4 regions of the Pseudorhizobium marinum genome follow, and region 1 is predicted to be linked to each of the others. Evidence: predicted binding sites of a transcription regulator. Region 1 holds the regulator's gene; each other region holds the start of a gene.
The links. Region 1 encodes LexA, which represses DNA repair genes until DNA is damaged. Its sites were predicted from a motif close to TGTTCNNNNTGTGTTCNG; they were not measured.
Positions count from the first base shown of each region.

Region 1 (5,079 bases):
GAGCGATACGCCGAGGATCGCATTGGCGCCGAGGCGCGACTTGTTGGCGGTGCCATCGAGCGCGATCATCGTCTGGTCGATATGAATCTGGCTTTCGGCATCGAAGCCGCCGATGGCATCGAAGATTTCGGTGTTGACGGCTTCCACCGCCTTCTCGACGCCCTTGCCGTGATAGCGCTTGCCGCCGTCACGCAGTTCGACCGCCTCGTGGGCACCGGTCGAGGCGCCAGAGGGAACCGCGGCGCGGCCCATGCTGCCGTCTTCCAGAAACACATCGACTTCAATGGTCGGGTTGCCGCGGCTGTCGAGGATTTCGCGTGCGACGATGTCGGTAATGGCAGTCATGATCTCTCCCTGAGGTAAGCTTAAGGCCCATCGGTCATCGACAATGTCTCTTAATCGATGACAGGCAAATTACAATCTCGGCGCCAATCCGCGATCAGGCGGATTTGCTGACGGCGTCGAAGGCGAGCAGCTTTTCCAGCAGCCGCGGCATATCCTTCAGATGCACCATGTTCGGCCCGTCCGAGGGGGCATTGTCGGGATCTTCGTGGGTCTCGATGAAGAGGCCGGCGACGCCGACGGCGACGGCCGCCCGCGCCAGCGTCTCGACGAACTCACGCTGGCCGCCGGTCGAGCCGCCCTGGCCGCCCGGCTGCTGCACCGAGTGAGTCGCATCGAAGATGACCGGCGAGCCCATGGCCGCCATGGTCGGCAGCGAGCGCATGTCGGAGACCAGCGTGTTGTAGCCGAAGGAGGCGCCGCGCTCGCACAGAAGCACGTTCGGATTGCCGCTGGCCAGGAACTTCGACTGCACGTTCTTCATGTCCCAGGGGGCGAGAAACTGGCCCTTCTTGACGTTGATGACGCGGCCCGTCTTTGCGGCGGCGATCAGGAGATCGGTCTGGCGGCAGAGGAAGGCGGGGATCTGCAGGATGTCGACCGTCGGCGCCACCAGCGCGCACTGTTCCTCGGTGTGGATGTCGGTGAGGACGGGGAAGCCGAACTCCGTCTTCAGGTCGGCGAAGACTTCCATCGCCTTCTCCAAGCCGATGCCGCGCTTGCCGGAGATGGAGGTGCGGTTCGCCTTGTCGTAGGACGACTTGTAGACGAGCCCGATGCCGAGCTTGCCGCAGAGTTCCTTCAGCACGCCGGCGACCATGAAGGCATGGTCGCGGCTCTCCATCTGGCAGGGGCCGGCAATCAGGGAAAAGCGTGCCGTCTGCGAGAAGAGCACACGGCCGGCGCCCTCGCCCGCATAGACCTCAGAATTCGGGCTCACGTCCATCGCATTACTCCTCGAAGGCAAATACCACTTTCTGCCCGGTGGCCTCCGCCACGATCAGGCGGTTGTCCCGGCGCAGGAACGGCACGTCATTAGCAGCAAGGACCGCCTCTGTCACGGCGAGATCGGCGACGGCAAAGACCACCGAATGCCCGCGCAGGCCGGGTATCGCGCCCCGGTCGGACGAGGAAGCGTCGGGCGGCGTTTGATCCTCGATGACCCGCAGAATGCCGTTGCGGGTTTGGAACACGATGGAATCACCCTGGCGCATGCCCTGCGCCGCCAGCACCGTCTCCAGGAGGTGACACTCCTCCGCCGGTCGAGCCGCAGCCAGCACGATTTCCCGCAGGCCCGAGACGCCGTTGGCATGGCGCGCCAGGGCGCCGATGTCGCGGGGGAGCGCGTTGATCCGCTGGCAGGAAAACAGGAAGAAAGCCGGCGAACGCTCGTCGGCGGCAAAGGCCAGTCGAAAGCTCGCGGTAACCTCTCCACCCTCGGGCAGCGACAGCTTGCGGGAAAACTCCAGGATCTCTCCGGCAGATACGCCCTCCGAACGATAGCCGGCATCTTCCGCGACGGCATCAGCGGTTGCCAGCACGACGGCGGACAATCCGGCATCGGGCAAGATGCGGCGCACCTGCCGGTCGCGGGCGGTGAAGACATTGCCGGTGTCGGACGACCGGTCGTAGGTCGCGCGGTCGGCGACGGCGAGCGGCTCCAGATAGGCGCCGTCCTCCAGGAACACGCAGGCGTTTTCGGTCCCGAACGGATGGCGGGCATCCGGGGCGACCGTGAAGCCCAGGCGCTGGAGCGCTGCGCGCGCCTGCGGCAGCCCGGACACGGGCAGGACCAGGTGATCGATGCTGCGGATGTTCATCATGGTTCCTCTCGGGATACGGACCTCATGAGAGCGTGCTATGCCCTCTTCCGGAAGGGGCGTCTGCGCAATTCGACGGAAATTTTGACCCTTGCGGAACACATGTGGAACAGATACAGTCTGTTCCGTATTTGTTTCACACCGAAGGGGCCACGATGCTCACGCGCAAACAGCAGGAACTGCTTCTCTTCATTCACGAACGGATGAAGGAATCGGGCGTACCGCCCTCCTTCGACGAGATGAAGGATGCGTTGGACCTGGCCTCGAAGTCGGGCATCCACCGGCTGATCACGGCGCTCGAGGAGCGCGGCTTCATCCGCCGCCTGCCCAACCGGGCCCGGGCGCTGGAAGTGATCAAGCTGCCGGAGGCCTACAGCAGCAGCCTGCAACCGCGTCGCGGCTTCTCGCCGAGCGTCATCGAGGGCAGCCTCGGCAAGACGAAGCCGGTACCCGCCCCTGCGGCGCGGGCCGCCAACGACGAGGGCGGCAGCGCGACCGTTCCGGTGATGGGCCGCATCGCCGCCGGCGTGCCGATCTCGGCCATCCAGAACAATACCCACGATATTTCCGTTCCGATCGAGATGCTGGGACCAGGCGAACATTACGCGCTGGAGGTGAAGGGCGATTCGATGATCGAGGCCGGCATCCTCGACGGCGACACGGTCATCATCCGCAACGGCCAGACGGCCGGACCCGGCGACATCGTCGTTGCCCTGGTGGACGACGAGGAAGCCACGCTGAAGCGCTTCCGTCGCCGCGGCGCCTCGATCGCGCTGGAAGCCGCCAACCCGGCTTACGAAACCCGCATCCTGCCGGCGGACCGCGTCAAGGTTCAGGGCAAGCTCGTCGGCCTCATCCGCCGCTACCACTGAGCAGCATCGAGAGCGACTCGGAAAGACTTGGGTCAAAGCTGTCGCTGCGCCATTCGTAGTGGCGATGGCGGGTCCAGGGGCGGTCTATACCGCGCATCGCCGCAGTCGCCTGCCAGCGCCGCATGTCTTCGCTGCCGCTGAAGCGGATCTCCAGAGCGCCGGTCTTTCGCAGCGCCTTGCCGCTGATCAGTAGCGCACCGGAGTAGCAGTGGTCGAAGCGGGCGCGGGGTGCAACGACGACCGCCGCCAGATCACAGCCGATGCCGGTGAGCCGGCCGTCCTCCATCACCGCAACCAACGCTCCCTCGGTCGTGACGGCCAGACACCAGGCTTTCGGCATGCAATGGAAGAGCCCCCTGCTCTCCTCCGCCACCCGGGCCATCTCGCGCATCGCTGTGCGGACCTGTGCCAGCTGATCCGGATCCAGGGGCAGCCGGTCGGGAGGGTCACTGACCAAAATCGCCGCGATATCTCCGGATGGTGACACCTTCGGCGCTAGCGGCTGTTCCAGCCGCAGCGCCCGCTGCCATTGATCGAAGATGAAGTCCGGCGGGCGGGCACGGTTGGTGGCAACAGCCGGCCCGAGAAGCGCCACGAGGGCACCGTCCTCCGCCACCAGAAGATCGCCCGAGGGATGTCGCTGCGCGTGCCAGCTCAGCAGGAAGGCCAGCACCAGAAGCGGCAGGCCAACGAGCCGCAAACGCGTGCGCAGCAGCGCCAGCAGCAGGAAACCGGCCGATGCGATTGCCAGGAACCAGGGGTGCTGGCGGCCGACGGGGACGTCGCCGCCCCAGGCGGCCACGTGGTTTGCCACGGCAATCACCGCGGAAAGACCGTGGCCCATCAGCGTCAGAAAGGGAGCGTCCAGCCCGAAGGGCATCAGCAGCATGCCGACGAGACCGGCCGGCATGACGATGAAGGAGATGATCGGCATCACGGCGAGGTTTGCCGCCAGGCCGTAGCCCGCAAGGCGGTGGAAGTGCTCCATGGAGTAGATGGCCGTGGACAGTCCGCCGATCAGGGAGGTGACGAAGATGCCGACCATGAAATGCCAGCCGGTCGTGGCGACGGCCCATCGGCCCTTGAGCGGCGGAAAGAACGTCGCCTCGGCGTCGGCCGCTCGCCGGCTCCAGACCGCATAGCCGGCAACCAGCGCGACCGTTGCGGCAAAGGACATCTGGAAACTCGGCCCCAGGATTTCCGAGGGCGACATGGCGAGGATGACGAGCGCGGAGATCGCGACATTGCGCAGGCTGATCGCCATCCGGTCGAAGAAGACGGCGATCAGCATCACCGACATCATCAGATAGGCGCGTTCCGCCGAGATGGCGAAACCCGAGATCAGGTAATAGGCGGTCGCCATCAGCAGCGCGCCGAAAGCGGCGATCTTCTTGACCGGCCAGGCCTGCGCGAAGCCGGTAAACCAGCCCAGGATCGTCCTCAGCCCGACGAAGAAGATGCCGGCGGCGAGCGCCATATTGAGGCCGGAGATGGCGACGATATGGGCAAGGCCGGAAATGCGCAGCGCCTCCGTCGTCTCCTGCGAGATCGCGCGTCTCTCATCGGTGACAATGGCGGCCGCGAAGGCGCCGGCGTCACCCGGCACGGTCGCCCGGATCCGCTCGGCGATCGCGCCGCGAAGGGCAAAGATGCGCCGCTCCAGCCCGCCTGACGCTGCGCCTGCAGGACGCCGCGGCTCCGCGGAACGAAGGGGTGCGCCATAGAAGAAGCCGACGGCGCCGATGCCGTCGAAATAGGCGCTGAAGGCGAAATCATTGAGGCCCGGCAGCGCCGGACCCGAGGGCGGCGAGAGGCGCGCCCGGCCGCTGATCCATTCTCCTGCCTCGAACGGGACGTGCCGGGAGCGCGCCAGCAGCACGACCTGCTCGGGCGGGCGGCGGATCACCGGGTCGGCCGTGGCGGCGAGCCGGATGATGTAGCGCCACCGTCCCGGTCCTGCGGCCTCCCGCCGTTCTACCTCGCCCGTCACCAGGGTCGTCACGGGCGAGTCGAGAAGAAGGGTCGACCGGCGCCAGGTCTCCACC
Region 1 covers NZ_JMQK01000026.1:33,222-38,300, forward strand. Annotated here, with positions in the region: gene eno (phosphopyruvate hydratase) at 1-345, opposite strand, end outside; gene kdsA (3-deoxy-8-phosphooctulonate synthase) at 440-1,288, opposite strand; gene EO99_RS0122335 (VOC family protein) at 1,293-2,162, opposite strand; gene lexA (transcriptional repressor LexA) at 2,318-3,034, shown strand; gene EO99_RS0122345 (ComEC/Rec2 family competence protein) at 3,015-5,079, opposite strand, start outside.

Region 2 (5,079 bases), on a different contig from region 1:
TGATCGCCACCTGCCCGCCGGCATGGCTGATGAAGGCGAGGCCGAAGAGGATCGCCCAGCCGTAGAGGCTGGGGGGTAAGATGTTCCCCTCGAAATAGAGCGCGAAGGGCAGGATCGCGGCGGCGGCGGTGGCCGTCGACCAGATCATGATCCGCACGGTGTCGAAGCGGCTGCGCAGCCGCCCGATCGCCAGGATGTAGCAGGCGTAGAAGACGGCCGCGAGCGTGGCGTTGGCATCGCCGGCAAGATTGCCGTCCCCCAGTGCGGCGGGTCCGCCCTTCAGCGTGATGACGCCGGCGATCGCAAGCCCGAGACCGAGGAGGAAGATGCGCGTCACCGCGGTCCGGAACAGCAGGAAGCCGATCAGCGTCACGAAGACCGGCGCCAGATTGGCCAGCAGAGTGGCATTGGCGACCGATGTCATGTGCAGCGACAGGTGCCAGGCGACGAGATCGATCGCGAGCGCCAGGCCCGGCAGAACCAGCAGCGGCCAGTCGCGACGGGTAATCGTCACCTTCGGTCCGGCCTGGGGCCGCAGCAGGCTCCACAGCGACAGCGGGATCAGGGCAAGTGCCAGGCGCCAGAAGCCGGTGGAGATCGGTCCGACCTCCGACAGCCGCACGAAGATCGGCGAGGCGCCGATGGCAATGCCGCCGAGCACAAGCGCGGCAAGAGCCGCACGATGCTCCGGAGCCCGGACGATGTGCTGAATTGCAGGCAAGATCTTACTCCGGAAATGGTGGCGGCGTGGCTGCGCGCGCGTCAGCGCGCGAGCGCGACGGCGATGCCGGCTGCCAGCCGGGCATTGTTTTCGACGAGCGCGATATTGGTCTTCAGGCTGCGCCCGCCGGTCTGGTGGAAGATGTGGTCGAGCAGGAAGGGCGTGACGGCCTTGGCCGCCACATGCTGCTCGGCCGCCGCCTGGAGCGCGATCTGGATATAGCCTTCCATCTCCTCGCGGGAAATCTCGTCTTCCGCCGGCACGGGGTTGGCCACGAGGATGCCGCCGCGCACGCCGAGCGCCTGGCGGGCCGCCTCGAACCTGGCGATGTCGTCGGCAGTCTCGACGGAGAGGGGGCTCGGCAGGCCGGACACGCGCGACCAGAAGGCTGGGAAATCCGTCGAGCCACAGGTCACCACCGGCACGCCGCGGGTTTCCAGGACCTCCAGCGTCTTGGGGATGTCGAGGATCGCCTTGGCGCCGGCGCAGACGACGATGACATCCGTCTTGGCCAGTTCCTCCAGGTCGGCGGAAATGTCGAAGCTTTCTTCGGCGCCCCGGTGAACGCCGCCGATGCCGCCCGTCGCGAAGACACGGATGCCTGCGAGGGCCGCGGCAATCATCGTGGCGGCAACCGTGGTGGCGCCGGTGCGGCCGGTGGCAAGGGCAAAGGCGAAGTCCGCCCGGGACAGCTTCATCACGTCCTTGGCCTGGGCAAGCTGCTCGAGCTGGTCCTCCTCCAGGCCGACATGCAGCACGCCGTTCAGCACCGCGATCGTTGCCGGCACGGCGCCGCCATCGCGAATGATCGTCTCGACGCTGCGGGCCATCTCGATGTTGCCGGGATAGGGCATGCCATGGGTGATGATGGTCGATTCGAGCGCCACGAGCGGCAGGCCTGCGGCGCGGGCCGCCGCGACCTCGCGCGAGAAAACGATGGGCAGGGCGGGGGTCGCGGTCTGGGTCATGTCTGTCTCCGGAATGGTTGCCTCTCAGAACACCTTTTGAGGCGCGCCGACAAGGGTCGTTTCGTAGTCCATGGCATCGGGCGTGAGGTCGGGCGCCACCGCATGCGGCGAGCGCAGCGTGATCCGCGACGCGGCAATGCCGCAGCGGATCGCCTCCGGCAGTCCCTTGTGGCGCAGCAGCGCGTCGAGGGTGCCGGCGGCAAGCGCATCGCCGGCACCGGTGACATCGGCGGTATAGGTGAGCGGTGGCGGCGCCATGGTCAGGCTCTCGGTGGCGTCAAAGGCTGCAAGCTTGTGGCCGCCATCCGTCACCACGCCCGCCCGCAGGCCCTTGCGCCGCAGATGCACCGGCCAGGTTGCGGCCGTGGCCGCCTGGGTGCCGCAAAGGGCGGCAGCCTCGGCCGCGTTCATGAACAGATAGGCGAGGGCCGGAAGGGCCGCGGAAAAGCGAACGACCTTGGCGGGCGAAATGGCGATTCCGGCAACCGGAACGCCGGCCAGGCTGGCTGCCGCGCAAAGGGCCGTCAGCGTCTCTGCCGGAAGGTTGGCGTCGCAGACGATCAGTTCCGCCTCCTCGATGGACTGCCGCAGCGCACGCACCTGCAGGCGCCGCGGGCCGAACAGGCGGTAGAGATCCATATCGGCGAGCGCCACGACGAGATTGCCGTCGTGTTCGAGGATGGCGGTGTAGCTCGGCGTTGCCCTGTCGAGAAAGACGAAGGGACGATCGATGACGCCGGCGGCCTCCGCGGCGGCGGCGATCTTGTCGGCCGTCATGTCGCCGCCGCGCGGCGAGACCATGGTGACCTGATGACCGAGGAGCGCGAGGTTGCGGGCGACATTGAAGGCGCCGCCGCCGATCTCCTCCATCCAGGCGCCCGGATTGCTGGCGCCCATGGCGGTGTCTCCGGAAATCCGGCCGCGGCGATCGAGATGGGCGCCACCGAGGACGAGAACGCGCCGGCTCATAGGGTTGCCTTTGCGGGCGTCATAGCGGGTCCGATTCGATGCTTCTCGCGGAATGCGAGGGGGACGTGTTCACTGCCTTGTCCACACCGGCTGATGCGTGAACGGAATGCGAACTTGTCAGGAAAAACGACGGTAATTCAAGCGCTGCGACGCTACTTGCATAATGAGAACAAAAAGAGTACATAATCTTTATCGGCCGCTTCGTTGCCTGCGGGGCGTCAATAACCTAAAGGTGGATCAGATGGCACAAAATTCGTTGCGGCTCGTAGAGGATAAGACAGTGGACAAGAGCAAGGCGCTGGACGCAGCACTTTCGCAGATCGAGAGATCCTTCGGCAAGGGCTCGATCATGAAGCTCGGCGCGAACGATAGCGTGGTTGAAGTCGAGACGGTCTCCACCGGCTCCCTCAGCCTCGACATCGCCCTGGGCATCGGCGGCCTGCCGAAGGGTCGCATCATCGAGATCTATGGTCCGGAAAGCTCGGGCAAGACGACGCTGGCCCTGCAGACCATTGCGGAAGCGCAGAAGAAGGGCGGCATCTGCGCCTTCGTCGACGCCGAACACGCGCTCGATCCGGTCTATGCCCGCAAGCTTGGCGTCGACCTCCAGAACCTTCTGATCTCGCAGCCCGACACCGGCGAGCAGGCGCTCGAGATTACCGATACGCTGGTGCGCTCCGGCGCCATCGACGTGCTGGTGATCGATTCGGTCGCCGCGCTGACGCCGCGCGCCGAAATCGAAGGTGAGATGGGTGACAGCCTGCCGGGCCTGCAGGCGCGCCTGATGAGCCAGGCGCTGCGCAAGCTGACCGCCTCGATCTCGCGCTCCAACACCATGGTCATCTTCATCAACCAGATCCGCATGAAGATCGGCGTCATGTTCGGTTCGCCGGAAACCACCACCGGCGGCAACGCGCTGAAGTTCTACGCTTCGGTCCGCCTCGACATCCGCCGCATCGGCGCGGTCAAGGAGCGCGAAGAGGTGGTCGGCAACCAGACGCGCGTCAAGGTCGTCAAGAACAAGATGGCGCCGCCCTTCAAGCAGGTCGAATTCGACATCATGTATGGCGAAGGCGTCTCGAAGACGGGCGAACTGGTCGATCTCGGCGTCAAGGCCGGCATCGTGGAGAAGGCGGGTGCCTGGTTCTCCTATAACAGCCAGCGGCTCGGGCAGGGGCGTGAAAATGCCAAGACCTTCCTGCGCGACAACCCGGAAATGGCCCGCGAGATCGAGCTGTCGCTGCGCCAGAACGCCGGCCTGATCGCCGACCGCTTCCTGCAGAACGGCGGCCCGGACGCCGGCGACGACGGTGATGAATCGGCCGAGATGTAGTCCTTCGCCTCATTGTGAGATTGTTCGAGCCGGCCGCCATCTGGAAAGATGCGCGGCCGGTTCCGCGTTTGGCTGGACAGTCAGGGACACGGGCGATAAAAGCCAGTGGTTTTCAGTGACGGACCCGCATTCGGCGGAACAAAGGGCGTAGCATGAGCGGCGTGAATGACATCCGGTCGACCTTCCTCGACTATTTCCGAAAGAATGGCCACGAGGTGGTGTCCTCGAGCCCGCTCGTGCCGCGTAACGACCCGACGCTGATGTTCACGAACGCCGGCATGGTGCAGTTCAAGAATGTCTTCACCGGTCTGGAGAGCCGCCCCTATTCCACGGCCACGACCTCGCAGAAATGCGTACGCGCCGGCGGCAAGCACAACGATCTGGACAATGTCGGCTACACCGCCCGCCACCTGACCTTCTTCGAGATGCTCGGCAACTTCTCCTTCGGCGACTACTTCAAGGAACAGGCGATCGAATACGCCTGGAACCTCGTCACCAAAGGCTTCGACCTGCCCAAGCACCGGCTGCTGGTCACGGTCTATTCCGAAGACGAGGAAGCGGCCGATCTGTGGAAGAAGATCGCCGGCTTCTCCGACGACAAGATCATTCGCATCCCGACCTCCGACAACTTCTGGCAGATGGGCGACACCGGCCCCTGCGGCCCCTGTTCGGAAATCTTCATCGACCAGGGCGAGCATGTCTGGGGCGGACCGCCCGGCACGCCGGAAGAGGATGGCGACCGCTTCCTGGAGTTCTGGAACCTCGTCTTCATGCAGTTCGACCAGACGGCCCCGGGCGAGCGCACGCCGCTGCCGCGCCCGTCGATCGATACCGGCATGGGCCTGGAGCGCATGGCCTGCATCCTGCAGGGCGTTTCGAGCGTCTTCGAAACCGACCTGTTCAAGACGCTGATCGCGGCGACCGAAGAGGTGGTTGGTGCGAAGGCGGAAGGTGAGCAGGCGGCAAGTTTCCGCGTCATCGCCGACCATCTGCGCTCCTCCGCCTTCCTGATCGCCGACGGCGTGCTGCCATCCAACGAAGGCCGCGGCTATGTGCTGCGCCGCATCATGCGCCGCGCAATGCGCCAC
Region 2 covers NZ_JMQK01000005.1:270,038-275,116, reverse strand. Annotated here, with positions in the region: gene EO99_RS0108865 (DMT family transporter) at 1-724, opposite strand, end outside; gene EO99_RS0108860 (pseudouridine-5'-phosphate glycosidase) at 763-1,689, opposite strand; gene EO99_RS0108855 (carbohydrate kinase family protein) at 1,714-2,658, opposite strand; gene recA (recombinase RecA) at 2,900-3,991, shown strand; gene alaS (alanine--tRNA ligase) at 4,144-5,079, shown strand, end outside.
Region 2: the regulator LexA is predicted to act here: its motif matches at 2,824-2,841, upstream of recA (recombinase RecA).

Region 3 (5,079 bases), on a different contig from region 1:
TCCCGGCCAGCGAGTTCCTGTCGACGATCCCAAGGGCATGGATGCCAAGAGCCGCGGCCGTGGCGAACAGCTCCGCGGCGGAACTTGCTCCGCGCAGAAAGCTGAAGTGTGTCGTGACCTGGAGCTCGGCATACCTCATCCGAAGACCCCGTGTATGAACCAGCGATGCGAGCCGGTTTCCGGATCGACCCCGTCACCGGCGCGATAGAGCCAGTACCGCTCGCCCTGCTCGTCCTCGACAACGAAATAATCCCGTACCGCCTGCATCTCCCGGGGACGCGTCCACCATTCGCCGAAGATGCGTTCAGGCCCATCTGCCCTTTTGACGCGGCGGCGCTTGCCACGCCAGGTGAACACGGCCGGTGGCTGGTCAGGAAGCAGGGCCATAACCTCGATTGCTTCCGGTCTTGCCATAAGCCGCGACGGACGCGGCCATCTGGCCGCCCAGTCGGCTCCGGTCGCGTCCGCCGTTGGCGCGATCCGGGTTACCGACCGCTCGGGGACGTCCGAGGCAACCGGCGTCATGCGATAGAGGCGCTGCCCCCGGTTGCCCAGGATGTCGATAAGAGGTGTCACGTCGACGACCTGTTCCTCCATCAGAGAGGCCGTCGTCTGCTTCTCTTGCAGCGGTTCGGCCATCACCGCCACGAGCACCATCTTCTCGATACCAAAGCCCGGTTCGATCTTTTCGATGCGGTCGCACAGAAGCTTGGCAAGACGGGCGGGATCGCGAACAGGCTTTGCAAGTCCGGCGCGCAGACACTGCCTCGTGTTGTCGACGCGATGGATGACCAGGTCCGAACGGCGCACGCCAAGGCCCCGTCCTTCAAGCTCGGCACTCAGCTGGCGGGCCAGGCGGTGAACGTATTTCTGGATCGTCTCGGCCGCCCCGATCGGGTCCTGGAAGTCGCGTGAGACCGCGACGGTTTCCGGCGTCCGCAAGGGTTCGATCGGCTCGGCGACGCGGCCAAAAAGCTGGTCGAGCCGTCGTGCGACCTCAGGACCGAAGCGCAATGTCAGCGGCGCCCGCGGCATCGCCGACAATTCGCCGACGGTTTCGACACCCAGGACGCGCAGACCCTGGATCGTATCCGCTGGCAGGCGCAGGCAATCAATCGGCAGTCCGACGACGGCCTTGCTCAACCCACCGACGGGAACCACCGTTGTTTCAGCCGCCGTCAGGCGGGTCAGCGCATGCGCCGCTCCCCAGGTATCCGCCACCGCCGCCCGCGCCGTCAGTCCACGGCCGCGAAGCGAATTCACCAGGCCGGAGACCATCATCATCTCGCCGCCGCGAAGGTGGTCGGCGCCTTCCGTGTCGATGACAATGCCATCGGTCCCGTCCACGGCGACAACAGGGCTGTATTGCCGCAGAACCCAGAGTGCAAGCCTCTCAAGGGCTGCGGCATCCGCGGCCGGATCGGCATCGATCATGGTGAGGTTGGCGATGATCGCCTGCGCCTTGCTGGCGGGCATGCCGACCCGCAGGCCTACGTCACGGGCAGCCCGATCGATGGCAGACACCCAGCGCCTTGTTCCCGACCGGGAGATGACGACGAGCGGTTGGTCAGACGGCATGGTTGCCTCTCCATGCCGTCTGATCCGGTCCGTTGGCAGATACGGGAAGTAGACACACGCGACCCTTGGCATCACAGGCTCCAATTTCGTACTCAGCACACTCGCCTGCTTTCACACGCATCAGTTCGGCCAGCCATCGCGCCCTGCCGACTCCCGCCACCGGCAATGGCTCCGACGGCAGCACGCTCACCCGCCATCGGGTGGAGGACGCCGTGGGATTGCCGTAGTCCGATGCCTCCGTCTGTCGCCGCCACCGACGAACGACCAGACCGATTGTCCCCGTCTTCTCAGCCGCAAGCTGGAGGCGGCGGGAGGCGGTCATGGGCAGACGGACAAGCTCGCCGACGACGGCAGCCAAGCCGCCGAATGACAGTCCCTCTTCCATGGAGGCCAGGACGTCCTCCTCTTTGTCAGCCTGGCAATAAATCACCCGGTCCGGATGCAGCCCTGCCTGCGACAGCGCAGGGGCAAACAGGTCGGGCCTGGTCAGACACCACAACACCTTGCCATTGGCCCTCGCCGCTATTCCCGCGGCAAACAATGCTGCCGCCGCCCCGTCCACCGTGCCGGTGCCGCCGCCTGCGATCTCGTGCAGGGCGCCGTAGGCGAGACCTCCCCCGGGCAGCCGCTCGTCGATCTGGCAAACGCCAAAGGGCAGCACGGCCGCGTTCTTCGACCCGCGCCCCTCAAGACCGGCTATCCGGTCCCTGAGCTCGTCGATGACCCGAGAATTGTGGACACGCGACATCGTTCACGGACCTCCTCAGGTTCGCGGTGTACAGGACTTCCTGCTCCAAAACAGTTGACGTTCCTCTTCTGTTCTCATCGCGGAAAAGAGTCAAGCCGGTCGGGCGCAGGTTTTTTAGACGTCGCTAATCGGCTTCCGATGAAGACCGGCAATCGGCACGGTTGCCCCTGCTGCTCGGCCAGCTCGGCTGCGATCTGACGGCTGACGCGTTCCCCTTGTCAGGAGGTTGTGACCCTGCGCCTGAGGCTGTCGGACCGGGTTGTCGAGTAGCAAGGGAAGCATCTTTGGACGCGAGACTTCAACCGTCGAGGAAGGCCGTAAGCGCGGCGTTGACTGCGCCGCTTTCCTCCCGGTGAACCCAATGCGTCGCCTGGGCGAAAACCTCCAGCTTGCCATCTTCGCAAAGAGCGAGGCTGCGCTGCGCCAGCCCGAACTCGAGAGCTTTGTCCTGCAGCCCCCAGATGACAAGGGTCGGCGTCACAATCCGCGCTTTCAAACTTGGGCGAAAGGGTAAGGCGCGATACCAGTTTAACATACTCGAGAGCGCCTCCGGTTGCTCCCAGGCATGCCGATATTCCACGATATCTTCTTCTTCGAACGCGCCTTGCCGGCTGGAACCCCTGAGCGCTCGGACCAGCAAGGCCGATCGACGAGACCCCAGGACAGCTTCCGGCAACAGGGGGATCTGGAAGAACGCCACGTAGCTGCTGCGCAGGAACTGCGTCGGAGAGTGCACAGCATGGGCAAGCAACACCTCGGGATGGGGCGCATTCAGGATGACAAGCTTGTCCAGGCGATGAGGCAGCGTCGCGCCTGTTGCCCAGGCCACAATGCCTCCCCAGTCATGGCCGACCAGATGAAACCTTTCCACGGCGAGCGCGTCGGCGAGTGCGACGACATCACCGATAAGCCTGGGCAGGGCATATTCGCGCACTCCGCGGGGCTTGTCGCTGGTGTTGTAACCCCTCTGGTCCGGAACGATCACCCGGTAGCCTGCAGATGCGAGCGCATCAATCTGCCGCCTCCAGCCGATCCAGAAGTCCGGGAACCCGTGCAGGAGCATGACCGGCCGCCCGCCGGCAGGTCCAAACTGAACCACATGAAGCCGGAGGCTTCCCACGTTCACGAAACGATGTTCAGGCGCAAATACGGTCATGCCGGTTAACGCAGTGCCTGCTGAAGTGATCCAGCGGCATCCTCAGGTCGTCTGGGTCAGCTGGCTCCGTCGGCCCGTTGATGTCGCAGCAATCGAGGCGGTCGCAATCAGGTGGAGCCGGCAATTGTTGCCTGCATGTCCTGCTGCGGCCATCCTAGCAGTGCTTCGCGCCCGGCAGGGGTCAAGCCATAGACGCCTCTATCGAGCCGTTCAAACCAGCCGTAGACGTTCGCGAGCAAAATCTTGCCCGCATCCGGTATGGTGGATCGGATTTCGCGCACCCGCATCGGCCCTGATGTCAGCACCAGAGCACAACCGAGGGCCTGCTGGCGGTAGGCTGTCATGATCGGCGCGCGGGTGCTTCCACCAAGGGCCGGATCGCCGCGCCGCCGCTGGTGCTCGCGCGTCAGCCGCGACCGGCGCTTCGAGTTGGTACGCGGCATCGGCGATACCGAGGCAACGATCACGCTGACCGCGCCGCTATCGGAGATGCCGAGCATGCCGATCCCGAGCCTGCGGCAGAGATCGCGATAGCGTCTGTCGGCCTCTCGGCCCTTGCCCTTGGCCGATACCCGCCCGGCAATCCAGACCTCGTCTGCGACAGCCGCGCGGTCGACAGCCTGGAGTATCAGCTCCAGATTGAAGCTCAGTTTGAGCTCGCAGATCACCACGACAGGCGGGTCGTCACGGCTCAAGCCGACCAGATCGCAGCCGCCCACTTCACCCTTCACAGTGTAGCCTGCCTCCTCAAGAAAGCCTTTGACGGGAAGATAGAGCGACGTTTCCATGTGCCTGCAGATCGAAGTGGAAAATCCTAGTACATCATAACGCCCGCATGCGATATCCTTGTCATTGCAGTTACAAACTCTCGCCCAAGGAGACCGCCGCCATGACTGCGCGTGGACCAGAGTGCCGTCATGGCGACAGTGCGATGATCGAGCTTGGCCGAACAGAAGAAACACGCCAGGCGCCGACAAGTCGCAGACCCTCTCGGGAGGCGACCGCGGTGTGTTTGAGCCTATAGCGTCACCCCAGGCGTAAGCGGTGTGCCCCGCTCGCAGCCCTCGAACCTCCTTTTCGAGATCCGGGCATTTTCGCGGCATCACTTTCCGGCTTGTGCGAACTGCCCGGGTGTAGCGGTTTTTCAAGGGTCTTCACATGCACTCGGCACGACCAACAGTCGTTTTCATTTTCCGTCGGCACTTTCGATGATGGCCTCAGGCCAACAGCCGTGGTCCGCTAGATGCGCCACTCACCGTCATTGACGGATTGCGCAAAAGCGATCACGGCGGCGCTGACCTCATGGGGCCTCTCCTGCGGTGCCCAGTGTCCGCAATCCGGGATGACCAGGCTCTGCGTCAGCTTGGGAACAAGCTGAGGCATTGCGTCAATGATTTGGCGCATCCCCGGTATGGTCAGGCCAACATCCTGCTCTCCCACCATATAGAGCGCCGGTACCTCTATCTTCATGCCGTTGAGCGAGCGCTGGAGGCTCCAGTTGGCGTCGAGATTGCGGTAGTAGTTGAGACCTCCACCAAACCCGGTCCGGCTAAAGGTCTGGACATAATGGGCAAGGTCGGCCTCACTCAACCACTGA
Region 3 covers NZ_JMQK01000013.1:15,732-20,810, forward strand. Annotated here, with positions in the region: gene EO99_RS0115870 (error-prone DNA polymerase) at 1-139, opposite strand, end outside; gene EO99_RS0115875 (DUF6504 family protein) at 136-1,650, opposite strand; gene EO99_RS0115880 (ImuA family protein) at 1,568-2,326, opposite strand; gene EO99_RS0115885 (alpha/beta fold hydrolase) at 2,625-3,482, opposite strand; gene EO99_RS0115890 (DUF2161 domain-containing phosphodiesterase) at 3,590-4,270, opposite strand; gene EO99_RS0115895 (alpha/beta fold hydrolase) at 4,722-5,079, opposite strand, start outside.
Region 3: the regulator LexA is predicted to act here: its motif matches at 2,385-2,402, upstream of EO99_RS0115880 (ImuA family protein).

Region 4 (5,079 bases), on a different contig from region 1:
TCGGGGCCGATACCGTCGCCGGGAAGCAGGAAGAGAGACTTGGTCATGTATGTGTGTTCCTCTGACTGGCCGACTGAACCCTCCGCACGGAGGAGGTCGACTTCTGTGATTCAGGACGTTCCGGCTCCGATGCGGGCGGTCACCTCGATCTCGACCTTCATCTCGGGCGTCGTCAGGCCGCAGACGATCATCGTGGCCGCCGGCCGGATTTCGGCAAATGCCTCTCCGAGGACCTCGACGATCGCGTCGTAGTCGTTCATGTCGGTGATGTAATAGCGGACGCGAAGGACGTCCTTCAGGCTGCTGCCGGCCTCCTGCAGGGCTTTGTCGATGGTTGCCAAAGCGTTTCGCGTCTGGTCGGCCACGTCGTCAGGCATCGTCATGCGCGCATAGTCATAGCCGGTCGTGCCCGAGACATAGACCATGTCTGCGTCCACTACGGCGCGGGAGTAGCCGATGCGGGCTTCAAAAGGGGAGCCTGAGGAGATGCGCTTGACCATCGGCGGAAGACCGGCTCAGAGCCAGGGCCGCTGGGCGGTCGTCTTCTGTTCGAAGCTGCCGATCATGGACTCGCTCTTCAGCGTGCTGGCGATGTCGTCGAGACCCTCGAGCAGGATATGACGGCGTGCCTGGTCGATGTCGAAGCGGATGGATCCGCCGTCGGGACCGGTGATCTCCTGGGCTTCCAAGTCAACCGTCAGAACGGCGTTGGAGCCGCGCGAGGCGTCGTCCATCAGCTTGTCCAGATCGTCATGGCTGACAACGATGGGCAGGATGCCGTTCTTGAAGCAGTTGTTGTAGAAGATGTCGGCAAAGCTCGTGGAGATCACGCAGCGGATACCGAAGTCAAGAAGCGCCCAAGGCGCATGCTCGCGCGACGAGCCGCATCCGAAGTTGTCGCCGGCCACGAGGATCTTGGCATTGCGATAGGCGGCCTTGTTGAGCACGAAGTCTGGATTTTCCGACCCGTCTTCATTGTAACGGGCCTCGGCGAAAAGTCCCTGGCCCAGGCCGGTCCGCTTGATCGTCTTCAGGTAGTCCTTCGGAATGATCATGTCGGTGTCGACGTTGACGACCGGAAGCGGCGCTGCAACGCCCGTAAGCTTGACGAACTTTTCCATGATCTGCCTCCACATCGACTGTCTGCGGAAGCCCTTAAAGCAAATCGGGAGCGATTTGAAGGTCCGTTTTGGCCCAAGGCGGTACGCCAGGCGCCTGAAATCAGGCTGCCCGGCTTGTCTGGTCGACCCTGCTTACAGGTCGATGATGGTCCCGCGGCCGTCATTCCAGACGCGAAGGTCGGATTTCTGCGCCTTGGCTTTCACCGGGACGGGCTTCAGCCGCGCCGACAGGAGGCGGCCTGCCGCAATCGCGCCAACGATGCCCATGAAGGCGACCGTCAGGGAGGCGGTCAGCAGAGCAGCCAGTGCGAAGAGAGCGACACCGGTGGTGAAAAGGAAGAACGAACGAATGTTTTGCATGGTCCAGACCTTTCTGTGGACCTGAATGTGGTCCCTGCCGGTCTGCCTTGCAAGGCTTTTCCTCTGGTTGCGATATTGCGCCGCGCCGAAAAGCTTGTCACAAAATCGCGATGACATTCGTGACCTTTCCTTCGGCGCCCGTTTCGCCCCCTCGCCGCTCCTGCCTCAGCGTGCCCGCGATCAACCGGCGCGCCCTCGACAAGACGCACGGGCTGGACTGCGACCTGGTGATCTTCGACCTCGAAGATTCTGTTTCTCCGGACAAAAAGGCCGAAGCGCGCGACAACCTGCGCCGTTTCTTTCGGGAGACGCCGCTTGCGGCGCGGGAAACGGTGATCCGCATCAATGGCGCGGACTCGCAGTTTCGCCGCCAGGATGTCGAGCTGGTCCTGGAGCTTGAACCGGATGTGGTGCTTCTGCCGAAGGTGGAGGATCCGGGCGAAATCCGGCAGATGGCCGAAGCGCTTGCGAACGCGCCGGAAAGCCTGCGGGTCTGGGCGATGATGGAGACGCCACTGGGCGTGCTCAACGCAGCCGCCATCGCCGCGACAGCACGGGAGGCGGGAGGACGGCTGGAGTGCTTGGTGATCGGCCTCAACGATCTGCGCAAGGCAACGGGTGTTCCGCCGCAGCCGGGACGGGTCTATCTGGTGCCCTGGATGATGCAGGTGGTCCTGGCTGCGCGCGCACATGGCCTGGACGTCATCGACAGCGTCTTCAACGATTTTCGCGACGCCGACGGGTTTGTTGTCGAATGCGCCCAGGGTAGCGCCATGGGGTTCGACGGCAAGATGCTGATCCATCCGGCACAGATTGAAGCCGCCAACGAAAGCTTCGGACCGGCTCCGGAAGCGATCGCCGAGGCTGAAGCCATCGTCGCCGCCTTCCGGCAGCCAAACACGGCAGACCTCAACGTCATCAACCTCAACGGCCGGATGGTCGAACGCCTGCATCTGGAAGAAGCCGAAAGGCTTCTCGCCCGGCTGCATCTCATCGAAAGCAGAAAGACAAGCGCATGAAAGTCTACCGTTTCCTCACAGGTCCCGACGATTCTTCCTTCTGCCACCGGGTCACGGATGCCCTGAACAAGGGCTGGGACCTGCATGGGTCGCCCAGCCACAGCTTCAACGCCGCCGAGAACAAGATGTACTGCGGCCAGGCCGTCGTGAAGACAGTGCACGGCAAGGATTATCATCCCGACATCAAGCTCGGCGAGCAGTAGGCCGCTTCAGGCCAAGGTCAGCGCTCGGTGGCTTCCTCGGCGCTGGCCTCGATCCGCTCCATGTCGTCGTCGCTCAGGCCGAAGTGATGGCCGATCTCGTGGATCAGCACATGGGTGATGATATCGCCCAGTGTCTCCTCGTTTTCCGCCCAGTAATCCAGGATCGGGCGGCGATAGAGCCGGATACGGTTCGGCAGTTCGCCCGTTTCCATGGTGAAACGCTCCGAGATGCCGCGTCCCTCAAAGAGGCCGAGCAGGTCGAAGGGGGTTTCGAGCGCCATGTCCTCGAAGATATCGTCGTCGGGAAATTCCTCGATCTCGATGGTCAGGTTCGTGGTCAGCGCCCGGAATTCTTCCGGCAGGTTGCCATAGGCTTCGATCGCCAAGGACTCGAAGGCACTGATGGTGGGCGCGTGGCGGTCCCGCCAGTCGTCAGTTTGGTCAATACGGGCCATACATGCTCCTTGTGGGAGCTCATATAATTCATTTCAGGAAATTTTCGAGAGGATTCATCAGCCTGCCCGAGCAAACGGGCGTCGGCGCCAAAATGGCTGTTGACTCTTCTGGGTAGCTCTGGAATCCATTAGAACATAAAGAGAACATACAGAATGGAGCTGACGCCATGGCTGAAGATGCCACGGCGCAGGAGAGACTTTTTGCCCTGCGTGAAACGATCGCCCGCCTGGAAGGAAAGGCCTTGCCCGCCATGGCAGCGGCCAGACAGGCTGACGCTGCCGTTGCGGCGGAAGGAGCCGCTGCGGGATCATCAAACCGGTTTTGCTTTGGAGTCCAGGAGGTGGATTGCCTGCTGGACGGCGGGCTGCCCCGGGACGGGCTGACAGAGGTGAGGACGCAGCTTTTCCGGGACTCCGGTGCCGCAACGGCTCTTCTTCTGGCGCTGACGTCGCGGTTGATGGGATCGCCCGGAAAGGATGAGAAGGCGACAGGGGAACCCGTCCTGTGGATCGGCGATACGGCCTGCGTGCAGGAGGCCGGCCTGCCCTATGCCCTGGGGTTGAGGGAGTTCGGGCTGAGGCCCGGTCAGCTCCTGTTTGCCCTGCCGCGAAAGCTGGAAGACGCCCTCTGGATTGCCGAGCTTGCACTGGCCAGCAGAGCGCTTGCAGCCACCATTCTTGAAGTCCGTGGCAATCTTCCGGGGTTCGGCCTGACCGAAAGCCGGCGGCTTGCTCTCAGAGCAAAGGCGGCGGGGCGGCCGCTTTTCGTGCTCCGGCATGCGGGCGATGAAGAGGCAAGCAGTGCCGCCTTCCGCTTTCGTGCCGAGCCGGCGCCGGCTCTGGAACGGCGCCTCCCCGATGGTTCGATGCTGGGCGGCAGCCTCGGCCATCCCGTTTTCCGTCTGACCCTGGAGAAGAGCCGCAATCCGGCTCCGCTCTCTTTCACCCTGGAGTGGAATTCCCGTGACCGTCAATTTCTCCTCGCCCGTCCACCAGCCCTCCCTGTCTCTGTCACGCCCGGGACAGCGCATCCTGTCGATCGTCCTCCCGCATCTGTCGACCGACCGGATCGCCCGGCTCAAGTGGGGTCCCTCCTGGCGTTCGACCGGGCGTCCTGAGCATCCGCCGATCCTCTGCGCCGGGCGGCACGAGAATGCCATGCGGCTGACGTCGCTGGACGAAATGTCGGAGACGCTGGGCCTCAGGCTGGGGCAGGGACTGGCGGAGGCGCGAGCCATTCATCCGTCGGTGGAGGTGGTGGACGAGAACCCGGCTGCCGACCGGAGCCTGCTGGAAGCCATTGCGGACTGGTGCGACCGCTACACGCCGCTGGTGGCGATCGACGGGGAGAAGGGCCTGCTTCTCGACATTACCGGCTGCGCCCATCTGTTCGGTGGCGAGGAGCTGCTGCTGAACGACGTGATGTTGCGGCTGTTCCAGATGGGTTTCGATGCGAGGGGCGCCATTTCCGGATGGCCCGGCCTGTCCTGGGCCGTGTGTCGGTTCGGCCATGGCGGTGTGGTGGCCGACAGGGAAAGGGAAACGATTGCCGCGCCGCTGCCGGTGGCTGCCCTCCGGCTGGAGCAGGATCTGGTGGGCGCGTTGCGGAAGCTTGGCCTCAAGCGCATCGGGGATATCCTTCCCCTCCCGCGCGCACCGCTCGCCCGCCGCTTTGGCGCACAGGTCCTGCTGCGGCTGGACCAGATGATGGGGAGGGTGGAGGAGCCGATCTCTCCGCGCCGCCCGGTGCCGGTGCTGTCCTGCGAGCGGCGGCTTCTGGAACCGATCCGGGCGGAGGAGGACATCCTGCATCTGGCCGGCCAGGTGGCGCTTCTCCTGCTGCCAAGCCTGGAGGCGCGGGGGGCCGGCGGCCGCGTCTTCGAACTGGTGCTCTTCCGGGTGGACGGCAAGGTCTTCCGGA
Region 4 covers NZ_JMQK01000003.1:275,130-280,208, reverse strand. Annotated here, with positions in the region: gene leuB (3-isopropylmalate dehydrogenase) at 1-47, opposite strand, end outside; gene EO99_RS0105290 (RidA family protein) at 111-500, opposite strand; gene leuD (3-isopropylmalate dehydratase small subunit) at 516-1,121, opposite strand; gene EO99_RS0105280 (hypothetical protein) at 1,254-1,481, opposite strand; gene EO99_RS0105275 (HpcH/HpaI aldolase/citrate lyase family protein) at 1,592-2,500, shown strand; gene EO99_RS0105270 (DUF1737 domain-containing protein) at 2,497-2,703, shown strand; gene EO99_RS0105265 (metallopeptidase family protein) at 2,721-3,158, opposite strand; gene EO99_RS0105260 (ImuA family protein) at 3,326-4,276, shown strand; gene EO99_RS0105255 (Y-family DNA polymerase) at 4,317-5,079, shown strand, end outside.
Region 4: the regulator LexA is predicted to act here: its motif matches at 3,288-3,305, upstream of EO99_RS0105260 (ImuA family protein).